Regions from separate parts of the Bradyrhizobium sp. CCGUVB23 genome, predicted to be linked through region 2. Evidence: riboswitches for the same ligand, from Rfam matches in the RefSeq annotation. Region 2 holds a riboswitch; each other region holds the start of a gene.

Region 1 (4,556 bases), 8.0 Mb from region 2:
CATCGCGGACGAATGACCAGTTCAGGATCGTCACCGGCCCGGTGAGCATTGCTTTCATCGGTTTCTTGGTCAGCGATTGCGCGTAGCGCCACCATTCGACAGTCATGGGCTTCGGTCGCGAGACATCGCCGAACAGAACCGGCGGGCGAACGTAGCGCGAGCCGTAGGACTGCACCCAGCCGTGTTGGGTAAACACGAAGCCGGAGAGCTGCTCGCCGAAATACTGCACCATGTCGTTGCGCTCGAATTCGCCATGCACGAGCACGTCGAGGCCGATGTCTTCCTGCCACTGCACCGTACGGGCCGTCTCCGCCTTGAGGAATTGCTCGTATTGCGCGTCCGTCAGTTTTCCTTTGGCATGAGCAGCGCGAGCGTTGCGAACGTCGGCGGTCTGCGGGAACGAGCCGATCGTCGTCGTCGGAAAGGCCGGCAGACCAAAGCGCTTGCGCTGGACCTCTGCGCGGTTGGCAAAAGCGCTGGTACGGCGGCGCATGGCGTCGTCGATCGCCGCCATTCTCTGTGCAACGATCGCGTCGTGGATTTTCGGGGAGGTCTCGCGCGCCGTCGCCGCTAGATCGGATGCGGTCAGCGCGGCTGCGACACTCGCCTCGCCTGCGAGCGCCTTCGCGATGACCGTGAGCTCGCCGATCTTCTGCACCGAGAAGGCAAGCCAGCTCTTCACGTCCGGATCGAGATCGGTCTCGAGCTCAAGATCGATTGGGACATGCAGGAGCGAGCAGGAGGGTGCGAGCTGCACGCGATCCCTGCCGAACTTTGCAATGACGGGTTTGAACCGCTCGATCAGTGCCGATAGGTCAGAACGCCACACGTTGCGGCCATCGATGACGCCGAGCGAAACCACGAGGTCCGCGCGGGCGCCGCATTCAATCTGGCTCAATTGTTGGGGAGCTCGGATAAGATCGACGTGCAGTCCAGCCACAGGTAGCTTCAGAGCGGTCGCCAGGTTGTCGCCGATCGCTCCGAAATAGGTGGCCAGCATGATCTTGATGGCAGGTACCTCATTGGCGACACACCCATAAGCACGCTGAAGCGCATTCCGCGTTGTCTCGTCGAGATCAAGCACCAGGCACGGCTCGTCAAGCTGGACCCACTCGGCTCCGCGTTTCGCCAGCTCCTTGAGAACCTCGACATAGACGGGCAGGAGACTATCGAGCAGCGAGATCGGATCAAACGCCGGATCAGCGCTCTTGCCGAGCTTCAGGAAGGTGACCGGTCCTACCAGAACGGGACGCGTTTGATAGCCAAGGGCTTTCGCCTCCTCATATTCCTCGATCGGCTTTCGGCAGGAGAGCCTGAAGATCTGACCTTTATGGAATTCGGGCACCATGTAATGGTAGTTGGTATCGAACCACTTGGTCATCTCCTGCGCGGCGGACCCGCCGGCGTCATTGCGGTGACTGCTACTTGCTTCATGCTCCCCGCCTTGAGAGCCGCGCGCCATGGCGAAATAGGTCTTCAGCGGGACCGGACCTACCTCCCAGCCATACGCCTCGGGAATGGCGCCCACCATGACGCTGGTATCGAGAACCTGATCATAGAGTGAAAAGTCATTTGACGGGATGACGGTGACGCCGAGCGAGTGCTGACGCGCCCAATTGGCGACACGAAGACCGGCCGCAGCTTCAAGAAGCTGCCGGCTGCTGATCTTGCCGGCCCAATAGCCTTCGAGTGCCAACTTGAGTTCGCGGCGTGGCCCGATACGTGGCATACCGAGAGTTGCGACAGGAAGTGAGAGAAGAGACATAGCATTAACCCCATTATGGTGGGGGCAAAGGCCATGGCGGACGCGGGCAGGAGGGGCCGCGAAAGCGCCTGCTGCTTGGCGTACCACCGGACACCCCGCCCGTGGACGTTTATGTTGTCGGGGCAGGTCTCCTGGCTCGCGGGTCATCGCCTGCATCCGGCCTTCCCGAAGCATCTGCTTCAGTGACACGTGTGGATGCGGACTCGCCGCTTACAGTTGCGGGGGCAGCGCCGGCATTGCTTCAATCCTGAACGGATCGTGAGCGCACCGGCTTCCCTCTTAGCTCCAGATCGAAGCGAGACCTGGAGAACCTCGACGCCTTCGATTTATCTGCAACCGAGGCCGTACGTCAACCTCGAAGGAGGACCACCTTTTCTGCGGCATGCTGCCGCGAATACGGCCTCAACAATGGAGGTCACTCCAAACGAACAGCCTGACGATGGGGTGCAAAAACCAAATTTTGACCAGCGCCCCGACGGCCATTGTTGTCGATCGGCTTGGCCGCCCTGTCCGATCTCGAGCGTTCTCATGTCCTTATCCAACACCATGAGTTTCTTGTTCGTTCGGCACTGGGCGGCAATTTCTGCATCGATCATCCAGCGAAGTCTAAACCTTTGTGCCCCGGTCAACTACCAATCTTAGCAATTGATCGAACCGGCAGATCGGTCAATCATGGATGAAAGACCTTCACGTAGGCCTCCTCACCTGTCGCAGACCCCGTAAAGAGCGCACGAGGGTGGCTCGTCACCGTCGCCAGTGGAGTTTGGCGGATCCCGCTATGCGGTCCAGCAATTTGGCGCTCGACAGCTCCTATCGCAGCTGAACAGCTGGTCTAGCGAACAAGCCGCGAATTTGGAGAGTTCCGCTATGAGTGCAACGGGCTTGTCGGACAATGTCATTCCTCGCGCCGACATCGTCAAACGCGCAGCGCGCATCGGAGCGGAAATCCGAAACATCAAGCTGTCGGGCGATTTGCCGGACCAGACGATCGCCGCAATCAACGAGCTGCTGCTCGAGAACAAGGTGATCTTCTTTCGCGACCAGGGTCATCTCGACGACGCCGAGCAGGAGCGCTTTGCTCTTCGTTTCGGAAGTCCGGCATGTCATCCGACGCTCGGTGCCATTAAGGGGACGGCGTCGATTATCGAGCTTGATTCGGTCCGCGCCGGCAGCCGGGCCGACTTGTGGCACACCGATGGGACCTTCGTCGATGGCTACCCTAAGATCGCGGTGCTGCGTGGCGTTGTGATGCCACCGTTCGGTGGCGATACGGTCTGGTCAAACACCGTCACAGCCTACCTCGACCTGGCACCGCCGCTGCAACGGCTTGCGGACAAGCTCTGGGCCGTTCACAGCAACGCCTTCGACTACGCGATAATGCCCCGCGCCAGCGAGCTCGACAAGAAGCACTTGGACGAAGTCTTCACCAAAACGATCTATCAGACTGAACATCCAGTCGTGCGCGTCCACCCCGAGACCGGCGAACGCACGCTGCTCCTCGGCGCCCTGGTGCAACGTTTTGTTGGCATCCCGAAATACGACGGCCAGAAGCTGTTTGATCTGTTTCAGTCTCATATCACTGCGCTCGAAAACACCGTGCGCTGGAGTTGGAAGGAAGGTGATGTGGCGATGTGGGACAATCGCGCCACACAACACTACGCGGTGAACGATTACGGCGATCAGCATCGGGTCGTTCGTCGCGCCACCGTCGCGGGCGAGGTACCCGTCAGCATCGATGGTCAGAGCAGCGTAACGCGCATCAAGACAGCAAAAGAGCCGGCCCCGGAGGTCGCCTAGCCGGTCCAAAGGATTGACCGCGGTCCGGCGATGCAAACTCTGCCTTTGTCATCCATCCCTGTATGCAGCATTCTTCAGCTCGGTTCGCCATCGCATTGAACGATGTCATTGAAAGCCATCGTGCCAGCGGCATGGATTCCCGGAGAGGCTGCATCGAGTTTGTTGGAGCTGAGTAAACCTGCAAATGAATGAACCGCAAGAGGCGGAACGTGAGTTATGTCGCGTCAGCACAGGCGATCTTCTTTCGAAAGAATGCCCTCCTTTAGGTTTCCTGCGCGTCTCTCGATCGGTTTTCTCACGCGTATTGACCCCGACATTTGCCGAGCCCCACGTCTTCTGAACCAGAGTCAGCACGTTTCGTTCGTCTTGGGCGACCCAATCCATAGCTATTCAGTAGATTGAAGGTTGTCGTCGATCCGCGCAAATTTATTGCGCGTCAGCAAAACTGGCCTGCCGCTCTGCAAGCGCTTCCGCGGTGGTCTATCCCATGTCTTTGCGAAGCACACTATGAGCGGGAAAGCCAACCTCCCCCAGCAGACGATCCGACGACTTCGTGGCGACGACGCCAAGAGCGTGCTTTGCGCGTCTCGGTGTCTTTAAACGAGCCAACGTCCTGAAATGATTTTTACATCCACCTCTCGGCGCTAATGCCCTGGAGAAGCGAGTATCCAATCGATCGCGCTGTCCGTTGGAATGAGCACGCGAATCGCTAAGCAGCGCCTTGCGCCCGGTCACCTACCAACCTTGGCAATTGATGCAGCTGGCGGGCACATGGCAATTGTGCGTCAACGAAAGTGGTGCCTCTCACGTCAAGGAAGTCGGGATGCAATATGGATCTGGCCGCAGCGACGGGCCTGATGAATCTGCTGTCTCGTCATCTGCGGCTATGGGGTCTACTTCTATCGCAATCTCTCTCGTTTCATGGAAGCCGATAGCAAACTGTCTTGCGCGATCGTCGAGCACTCAGGCGTCAAAGGTCTCGTGGCTTCGGGCT
Region 2 (4,556 bases):
CACGGTCGGATAGATCCAGTGCACGACGCTGCCGACGAGATTCCACCCGCGCTCGCGCCGCGTCGTATCCAGGACGATCTCGCCCGTGACCGACGACACGTAGAGCTCGCTCCCATCAGCATCGCCGAGCGCCACGCGGAACAGCGGCCGATGCCGATCGAAGCCGTTTGGCACGCTCCATTGATCGTGCTCGGCAAGCGCGACGACTGACGCGCGGGCAACATCAAGCCCGCGCCGTCGCGCATGATCCGACGCGATGGCAAGTGCAACGTCCGGCGACATCACGGTGGCGTCGGTGCCGTCCGTTGTGCGGACGGCCCGCGACCGCGAAGGTCCCACGACGACGTAGACAGGACCGTCGCCCCGCCCGATCAGCCGCACGTGCGCGGCGTCGGACAGTCCGCTCGCCGCGACGGCGTCCGACGGCCCGATCGACGTAGCCACGTTTTGCAACGGTGCGAGACCCTCGAAGCGTTCCGCTTCACTCAGCGCGGGAAACGGAACGAAATGCATCACGATCCCGCTTGCGAACCACATCGCAAACAGGAGGCAGAACGCAATCCCGAGCCAGCGGTGCAGCAGGATCATCGCGCCCAGCATGCTATCAGCGCCTCACCATTTGAACGCGGCGGAGATCTCGTAGGTGCGCGGTGCGCCCAACAGGACCTGGTCGGGGTAGAACGGATCGCCCCAGATCGCATAGCGCCTGTCGGTGATGTTGCGCACGCGGAACGTCAGGCGCGTCTGCTCGACGGCCGAGAAAACCGCCTTCGGGACGTCGACGAAGGCGTAGACGTCTGCGATCGTGTAGGCGTTCAGTGTCACGGTGTTCGCATCGGTGTTGTAGCGATCGCCGACGTGGCGTCCGACGATTCCGAGCTCCACCGGCCAAGGTGTGAAGAAGCGATAGGATGCGCCGGCATTGGCGACGATGCGCGGCACGTTCGGCGGCGTGTTTCCCGAGAACGAGCCGCCGGCGAAGTTATAGTCGGCATAGCGCGCGTCGACATAGGCGATATTGCCCCACAGCCGCATGGCGTCCGTCACGCGCACGGCACCGGCGAGCTCCACACCCTTGGACTCCTGCCGCCCGGCGATGTTGAGCTGCATGCCGCCGGCGGCTGCGTAGACGTTCTTGCGCAGGATGTCGTAGGCCGAGAACGACCACTCCGCCCTGTTGTCCCAGAACAGATGCTTGATGCCGGTCTCGTAGGTGCGCGAGGTCGTCAGGTCGAGCGGCTGGGTCGGCGCGAGCAGGAAGATGTTGTTGGCCGAGACATCGGCACCGGTCGCGTACTGGCTGAAAAAGGTCAGGCCGGGCACGGCTTCCCAGGTGTAGCCGATACGGCCCGTCACCGGCGCCCAGTCCTTCGAGAACGGGAAGCCCGCGTTCTCTAAGCCGAACTTGTCGGTCGAGTTGCGGTCGAGCCCGATATGCTCGACACGCAGGCCGCCGATCAATGCGAAAGTCCGCGTCAGCTTCAGCCGGTCTTCGAACGACAGCGCCTCGTTATCGATACGCGCGATCTGCTGCTTGGTCGTGAGATCACCGTAATAGCCGCGGTTGGGATCGACCAGTGAGACATAATCGTTCGGGAAATTCGCGGCACCGGGCCTGACGAAGTCGAGGTAGCTCGACGACGACGTGGTGACTAGGCGATTGTCGAAACCTGCGATGTTCGCATCCCAGATCAGGTCGGTGATATTGCCGACGAGGCGCTGGCTGTGCGCGACGTAGAAGCGCTCGCGATAGACTTGGTTGTTCGTGGAATCGAACGCCTCAATCTCGTTGTTGAACCAGGTGCGCTCTGCGCCGTAACCATAGGCTTGGCTCTTCAACGTCAAGTCAGGCGCGAGCTTCAGCTCGAAGCCGCCGCGCAGCCACACCTCCTGCGCAACGTTGCGGTTGTCGAGGACGTTGTAATTGGTGTTGAAGCTGCGATCGTCGATCGTGACAGACCCAAGGTCAGTCCTGTTGAAGTAATTGCCCGAGACAATTCCGGTCGTCGCATGTGAGCCACTGAATGCGACCGGCACCAGCGGTGCGCCCCAATAGGCCTTGCCGCGGTCCTCCCGATACTCGATCGCGCCCCAGATCTTGAGGCTGTCGGAGACGCGGTAGTTGAGCTGGCTCGACACGTCGAGCGTCTTGGTGCCGGTGTCGTCGGCAAAGCCGTTGAGCGAGGAGCGGCTGACGTCGAACCGGTAGTCGAGGCCCTGCACGTTGGTGCTGCCGCCGGAGCCGTAATAGCTGCGGAACGAGTTCAGGGAGTCGTACGAAAAGAATGCCTCGTTCTGGACCGGCCCGGTGTGCGGCTGCTTGGTCACGAGATTGACCGCGCCGCCGGCAGCACCCTCGCCCGACATCACCGAGGCTGGGCCTTTCACGAATTCCACGGCCTCGAGATTGGCCGTGTCCATGATGCGCGAAGTCATGTTCTGCGGGCCAATCTTGATGCCATTGTAGAGGATGTTGATCTGGCTGTTGGTGAAGCCGCGCATCGAGAAGGCCGAGGGCTCCGCCGGATTGTCGCCGGCGGTCACGCCGACCGCGCCCTGGGCGACGTCGGAAACGGTCCGGTAGCCCTGCTCGCGGATCGTCTCGGCCGAGATCACCTCGACGGTCGCGGGCACCTCGCGCACGGTCAGCCCCAGGCGCGAGGCGCTTTCGGCCACCACGTTGCTGTTGAGCGGCGTCTGGCTTGCGTTTAGTGCGGCGGGCTTCTGCGCCGGCGCGCTCGATGCGGCTCTCTTCGGTGCCGCACGGCGGGTGCCCTGCCCGTCACGGCTGGTTACCGGCTTGCGGTTGTGATCACCCTGCGGGGCGACCTCGATCGGCGGCAATTGTTCGCGGGTCGCTTGCGCCAAGGCTCCGGGGACATCGACGAAGAGAAATGACGCAAGAATGCTGGACGCGAGCAAAAATGCGCGCGGGTAGCCGGTACGGGAAGACACGGTTCGGACCTCGGTATGACGTCAGTGGCACGTCACAGCGAACCAAGTCTCAACCTTCGGCGCATTTCTCGCCTCCGGCTAAGCCAAATGTCTGTACTCCCCGACCGACATCTTCGCGTGTGACCACGGCTGACGGCAGGTCTCCTGGCTCGCGGGTCGTGACCTCTTCGCCGCCTTCCCGGGACCGAGAGCCCAGTGGCTAGTGACGAAGGATTCTCCGCTTACAGTTGCGGGGGCAGCCGCGGCATAGGGGAAAAATCCCCGCACCGCGTTCCCTTTTCATCCCCGATGGGGAAACCGTCACGAGCATCTAGGATTAAGTCCGGGACGGAGTCAATGTGAAGAGGTATGGCGTTCTTGTCGCAGCAGTGGAAACATCTTGGAGACGTTGAATGGAAGGAGACACCTTCCTCTGGCTGGTACGGCATGCGGTCGTCGATGGCGTTGCGGGGACGATCCACGCCATGGATGCGCCGGCCGATTTCAGCGACCGGACGCGCCTCGACGCGCTGCGGCGGTGTTTGCCGGAGAGGGCCGCGAGCTATGCGAGCCCGGCACGACGAACCGTCGACACGGCACGCGCACTCGGGCTTGATCCGATCCTCGTGCCCGCCTTCAGCGAGCAGGATTTTGGCGAATGGACCGGACGACGTCACGATGAACTCGCCGCTGCGGGCGGCGACGCCTATGCAAGATTCTGGGCCGACCCGGCGGGCTCAAAGCCCCCTGGCGGCGAAAGCTTTGAAGATCAAATCGCCAGAACCCGCGAAGGCCTCCACCGCATCGAAAGAGGATCAGCAATCCTCATCGTCCATTCCGGCACGATCCGCGCCGCGCTGTGCATCGCGCTCGACCTCGCCCCACAAGCGGCCTTGCGCTTTGCGATTGATCCGCTCTCGCTCACCCGCATCGACCGGCTGGCGAACGGCTGGCGCGTCGTCTCGGTCAACCAGTCGATCGCTTGAGCCCTATTAGGCCGGACGATCCGGAACATTGGCCTGCGCGAACGTTGCCATGCCATTGTGCAGGGCGCAGGCGAGCCGCACCAGCGGCAGCGCGATCGCCGCGCCCGATCCCTCCCCGAGCCTGAGATCAAGGCTAACCAGCGGCTGAACGTTCAGCGCACGAAGCACGAGGCGATGCCCCTGCTCTGCCGACTGATGCGACGGCAGCAGGAACGGCTGACATGACGGATTAAGCCGCGCGGCCGCCAGCGCAGCGACTGAGACGATGAAGCCGTCGATCAAGGTTGGAACGCGCCGCTGCGCGGCCGCGATGATGGCGCCGCAGATCGCCGCAATTTCGAGGCCGCCGACCGTGCGGAGCACTTGCTCCGGCGATGCACTCGAATTCGTCAGGCCATGCCGCGCAAGCGCAGCGTCGATCACGCGCGCCTTGCGTGCACGCCCTGCCGCATCGACACCGGTGCCGCTGCCCGCGATTTCGTCGGCGCTCACGCCAAGCAGGCTCGCTGCGATCGCCGCCGATGTCGTGGTGTTGCCGATACCCATCTCGCCGAGGATCAGAAGGTCTGGCTGCTTCGCCGCCGCACGCGCCACCGCGCGCTGTCCGCATTCAAACGCAAACGCGAGCTCCGCCGG
Region 3 (4,556 bases), on a different contig from region 2:
CCGTGTGCATTTCATGGGCGGCGTCTCGTATGAAACCTTTATTGCAGCCCTTCAGGTGTCATCTGCCCACGTCTATTTTACCTATCCCTTCGTGCTGTCCTGGTCGATGTTGGAAGCGATGAGTACGGGGTGTCTAGTGATCGGCTCTGACACGGCACCCGTGCGGGAAATCATCAGCTCCGGCAAGAACGGTTTGCTTGTCCCATTTTTCGCAGTGGACGAGCTTGCCGGACGGGTTATTGAAGCCCTGGAGCAGCCGACCAACTTCGCCGGGCTGCGCCAGAGCGCCCGCCACCACGTCGTCGAGCACTATGACGCGGCGCAAGTGTGCGTCCCGCGAATGCGCCGCCTTCTGGACTCAGGACGAGAGTTCGCGTCATCCCAGCGCCATTACGCACCAATGCCTGCGCGGAGTGGCAACAAGGGAGTGACTTAAGCCCGCGGAATGAGCCGCAGGTCACTGAGATGATATCTCTCGTGGCGTATAGTGGCAGCCCCCTGATTTCCTGAAGTGGACTCCGGATTTTGGACCGGCGGCTCAGGTGGTGCGGATGCCGTTCCGTTTTGATAAACGGAGCGGACCATGAAGAAGACGAGACGGACAATCGATGCGGCGCTGAAGGTAAAGATCGCCTTGGAGGCGCTGCGAGAACAATCAACGGTGACGGATCTGGCGCAGCGCTACCAGGTGCATGTGAATCAGATTTATGCCTGGAAGAAACAGCTTCAGGATCAAGCGGTTCGGACGTTCGACGCGGGCGCTGGTCGGGATGGCGAGGCGGCCCACGAACTGGAGGTCGAGAAGAGAGCGCGTCGACATGATGCAGTTCTGGTCAAGGGAGCGCAGATTGTGCTGCTCGCCGCCTGAGCTAGTGGTTCATCACTGTGGTTTTGACTCTTTGGGAGCAACCGGATAGGCGCGACCGAGTTTGGCGCGGGCTTTGTCGGTTGTGAACATCCATTTGATGCGGTCTCGGACTTTGTTTCGCTGCCGTTGCCATGCTGCGATCTCTTTTCGGAGCCTTTTGGGATCGTCGATACGACGGCCGAGACACTGGCGCTGCAGCACGCTGATCTCGCACTCGACCATATTAAGCCAGCTGGCGTGTTTCGGGGTATAGTGGAACTCGAGGCGGCGCAGGATGCGACGGGCCTCGGCAGGCGCAAATGCCTGATATAGCGCGCCGGCGGTATGGATCGACAGATTATCCTGCACGACCCGGATGCAGGCGGCATCGGGATAATGGACGTCGACGAGCTCACGCATGCAGTGGGCGTAGTCTACGGCGGCGCGGCGCTCGGTGACCTGGACGTTGCGCCAGCCGCGATGCGGATCGAAGGTGACGAAGAGATTGACGGTGCCGTTGCGGCGGTACTCGTAATCGTATCGCTCGCGCTGTCCCGGTTGGGCCGGGATCGGCTGGCGCACCTCGCCGATCAGCTGGACGGGGGTCTCGTCGAAGCAAAGCAGCGGCCGCTCGGGATCCGGCGCCTCGGCGTAGAGATCGAGCACGTCCTCCATGCGGGCGACGTACTCGCCGTCGACCTGGGGAATGCACCACATGTCCCTGCGCCAGGGCTTGAGATCGTTCTCGGTGAGCCGGCGGCGCACGGTTTCGCCCGACAGGCTGTCGTGATCGGTGAGCTTGACCATCGTGTCGGCCAGCAGTGTCAGCGTCCAGCGTTTGCGGCCAGCTGGCGGCTTGGCACATGCGGTCGCCACCAGCAGGGCCTCCTCTTTGCCGGTCAGCTTGCGCTCTGCGCCCGGACGCGGCTCCTCGCTCAAGGCCCGCTCCAGATTGCCTTCCACGAAGCGGCGCTTGGTCCGGCCGACAGTGGAGAGGCTGACCCGGACGGTTCGGGCAATCTCTGCGTCAGAACTGTCCCCATCGGCCGCCAGCAAAATCTGAGCCCGTTTGAGTTTGCGGGCGGCATGCTTGCCGCCGCCGAGCATCGCCGTCAGTTCGTCCCGCTCGACTTGGCTCAATTCCACCCGATAACGTACATTCATGCTTCGCCTCCTTGTCGGAGGCCGGGACGAATCCAGCTATGAGTCAAAAATCAGGCGTGCACTTCACCGAGAAGCAGGGGCACTATCTCGCTTTCATCCATACCTATTCGTACATGTTCGGACAGCCGCCCGCCGAGGCCGACATCCAGCGCCACTTCCGCGTCAGCCCACCGTCAGTTCACCAGATGATCGTCACCCTCGAACGCAACGGGTTCATTCGTCGCAAGCCTGGCGTCGCACGAAGCATCGAGATCCTCTTGCCACCCGAAAACTTGCCCATCCTCCAATGGCTCGGCATCAAAACGTCAAAATCACTGTGATGAACCACTAGTCGCCACATGCATATGGATCGCGTCTCGCTCAAGCGGAGCGACCAGCAGTTAAACCTTGACAGCGCTCGCCTCTCAGTTTGACGGCAATGGCCGGGGGATGTTTACTGGATCAGGCTTCAAAAGAACCTTTGCAAGTACTCGAGACAGAAGAACGATCGCTATTCCTTCTTGGTCGCTACAACTACGCTCGGCGTCTTAAAACCCTGAAGTGCCTCATCCCATAAGGCTTGACGAATCTCGGCGAGTTCCGCTATATGTAGTATGTCACGGTCTTCCAGTCCAGATTTCGTTGGATGGAAGCTAAGAGGGAACCCGGTGCGCCGGCAACGGCTACTCCGAGGCTGCCCCCGCAACTGTAAGCGGCGAGCAGGTTGTCATCATGGTCACTGGCGCGACAGCGCCTGGGAAGGCCGACAGCCCGCAGCGACCCGCGAGCCAGGAGACCTGCCGCGACAGAACGAACGTCCTCGGGCGGGGTGCCCGATGAGGCGCTTGCAACCGGGGACAGTTGCCCGGTCTCGCAAGTCGTCCGCGCGGCCCCAGCCCCCAAACATCGCGGGGTTGCCGATGTCGCCGTCTTACGATTTCGATCAGCATGGTCATCTCGTTGAGCTGCCGAGTGTGCGGCCCCCAGCGCAGGCAAAGCCTATCGCGCTTGAGCTGTGCCTCTTGCCGACGCCATCGCCAGCTCCGCTGCCTTGGCCGCTCGCGCCATCGCCAAAGCCGTCCGACCTCACGCTCGATCGGTCGCGCAACGACCTGCTGACGTCGTTCGGCAAGCTGACGCTGACCGACCGTTATCTGCTCCCCGGCGAAAGCCTCCAGGATATGTTCGCGCGGGTGGCTTGCGCCTTCGCGGACGATGTTGCGCATGCCCAACGTCTCTATGATGCGATGTCTCGGCTGTGGTTCATGCCGGCCACACCAGTGCTCTCCAACGGAGGCACCACGCGCGGCCTACCGATCTCGTGCTTCCTTAACTCGGTGTCGGATTCGCTCGAAGGCATCGTCGGCACCTGGAACGAGAACGTCTGGCTTGCCTCCAACGGCGGCGGCATCGGCACCTACTGGGGCAATGTTCGCTCGATCGGCGAAAAGGTGAAGGGCGGCGTCACTTCAGGCATCATTCCGTTCATCCATGTTATGGATGGCCTGACGCTGGCGATCAGCCAGGGCTCGTTGCGGCGCGGCTCGGCGGCGGTCTATCTCGATATACACCATCCCGAGATCGAGGAGTTCCTCGAGATCCGCAAGGCATCCGGCGACTTCAACCGCAAGAGCCTCAACCTGCATCACGGCATCAACGTCACCGACGAGTTCATGCGTGCCGTGGGCGCCGGCACCGCGTTCGCTCTGCGCAGCCCGAAGACCAACGAGGTCGTCCGCGACATCGACGCCCGGCAGCTGTGGCAACGCATCCTTGAGAACCGGCTGCAGACCGGCGAGCCCTATCTCTTGTTCATCGACACCGTGAACCGCGCGCTCCCCAAGCACCAGCGCGAGCTCGGCCTCAAGGTCTCGACCTCCAACCTTTGCAGCGAGATTACGTTGCCGACCGGCATCGATCATCGCGATGAGGAGCGCACCGCGGTGTGCTGTCTGTCGTCGCTCAACCTCGAGACCTGGGACCAGTGGAAGGAAAAGCCGGGCTTTGTCGAGGACGTCTTGCGCTTCCTCGACAACGTGCTCACCCACTTCATCACGGTGGCGCCGGACGGCATGGAGCGTGCCCGCTACGCCGCCCTGCGCGAGCGCTCCGTCGGCCTCGGCGTGATGGGCTTCCACTCGTTTCTCCAGGCCAGGGGCATTCCGATGGAGAGCGTCCTGGCCAAGTCGTTCAATCTCAGCATGTTCCGAAAAATCCGTCGCGATGCCGACGCGGCATCCGTCGCGCTCGCTCGCGAGCGTGGCCCGTGCCCGGATGCGCAGGAATGCGGCGTGATGGCGCGCTTCAGCCACAAGATCGCGATCGCGCCGACCGCCTCGATAAGCATCATCTGCGGCGGCACCAGCGCTTGCACTGAGCCGATCCCGGCCAACATCTACACCCACAAGACGTTGTCCGGGGCCATCTCGGTGCGTAATCCGCATCTCGCCAAGGTGCTGACCGCCAAGTGCGCCGACACGTTGGCGACCTGGCAGTCGATCATTGCGCACGAGGGGTCGGTCGCCCATCTCGACATCCTATCGGAGCACGAGAAAGCGATCTTTCG

What was found. A riboswitch is a leader RNA that binds a small molecule or an ion and turns the genes downstream of it on or off. The one in region 2 is predicted to bind cobalamin.
Region 1: linked by a shared signal. The riboswitch ahead of metE (5-methyltetrahydropteroyltriglutamate--homocysteine S-methyltransferase) and the one ahead of NLN62_RS46840 (TonB-dependent siderophore receptor) in region 2 are both predicted to bind cobalamin.
Region 3: linked by a shared signal. The riboswitch ahead of NLN62_RS49750 (ribonucleoside-diphosphate reductase subunit alpha) and the one ahead of NLN62_RS46840 (TonB-dependent siderophore receptor) in region 2 are both predicted to bind cobalamin.

What each region holds. Positions count from the first base shown of each region.
Region 1 is NZ_JANADQ010000001.1:1,923,024-1,927,579, reverse strand. Features, by position in the region: gene metE (5-methyltetrahydropteroyltriglutamate--homocysteine S-methyltransferase) at 1-1,765, opposite strand, end outside; cobalamin riboswitch at 1,869-2,095, opposite strand; gene NLN62_RS08960 (TauD/TfdA family dioxygenase) at 2,633-3,562, shown strand.
Region 2 is NZ_JANADQ010000001.1:9,948,061-9,952,616, forward strand. Features, by position in the region: gene NLN62_RS46835 (PepSY domain-containing protein) at 1-600, opposite strand, end outside; gene NLN62_RS46840 (TonB-dependent siderophore receptor) at 613-2,955, opposite strand; cobalamin riboswitch at 3,072-3,272, opposite strand; gene NLN62_RS46845 (histidine phosphatase family protein) at 3,348-3,920, shown strand; gene cobT (nicotinate-nucleotide--dimethylbenzimidazole phosphoribosyltransferase) at 3,927-4,556, opposite strand, start outside.
Region 3 is NZ_JANADQ010000002.1:348,397-352,952, reverse strand. Features, by position in the region: gene NLN62_RS49770 (glycosyltransferase family 4 protein) at 1-436, shown strand, start outside; gene NLN62_RS49765 (transposase) at 584-868, shown strand; gene NLN62_RS49760 (IS630 family transposase) at 881-2,011, opposite strand; gene NLN62_RS49755 (LexA family transcriptional regulator) at 2,050-2,331, shown strand; cobalamin riboswitch at 2,594-2,810, shown strand; gene NLN62_RS49750 (ribonucleoside-diphosphate reductase subunit alpha) at 2,911-4,556, shown strand, end outside.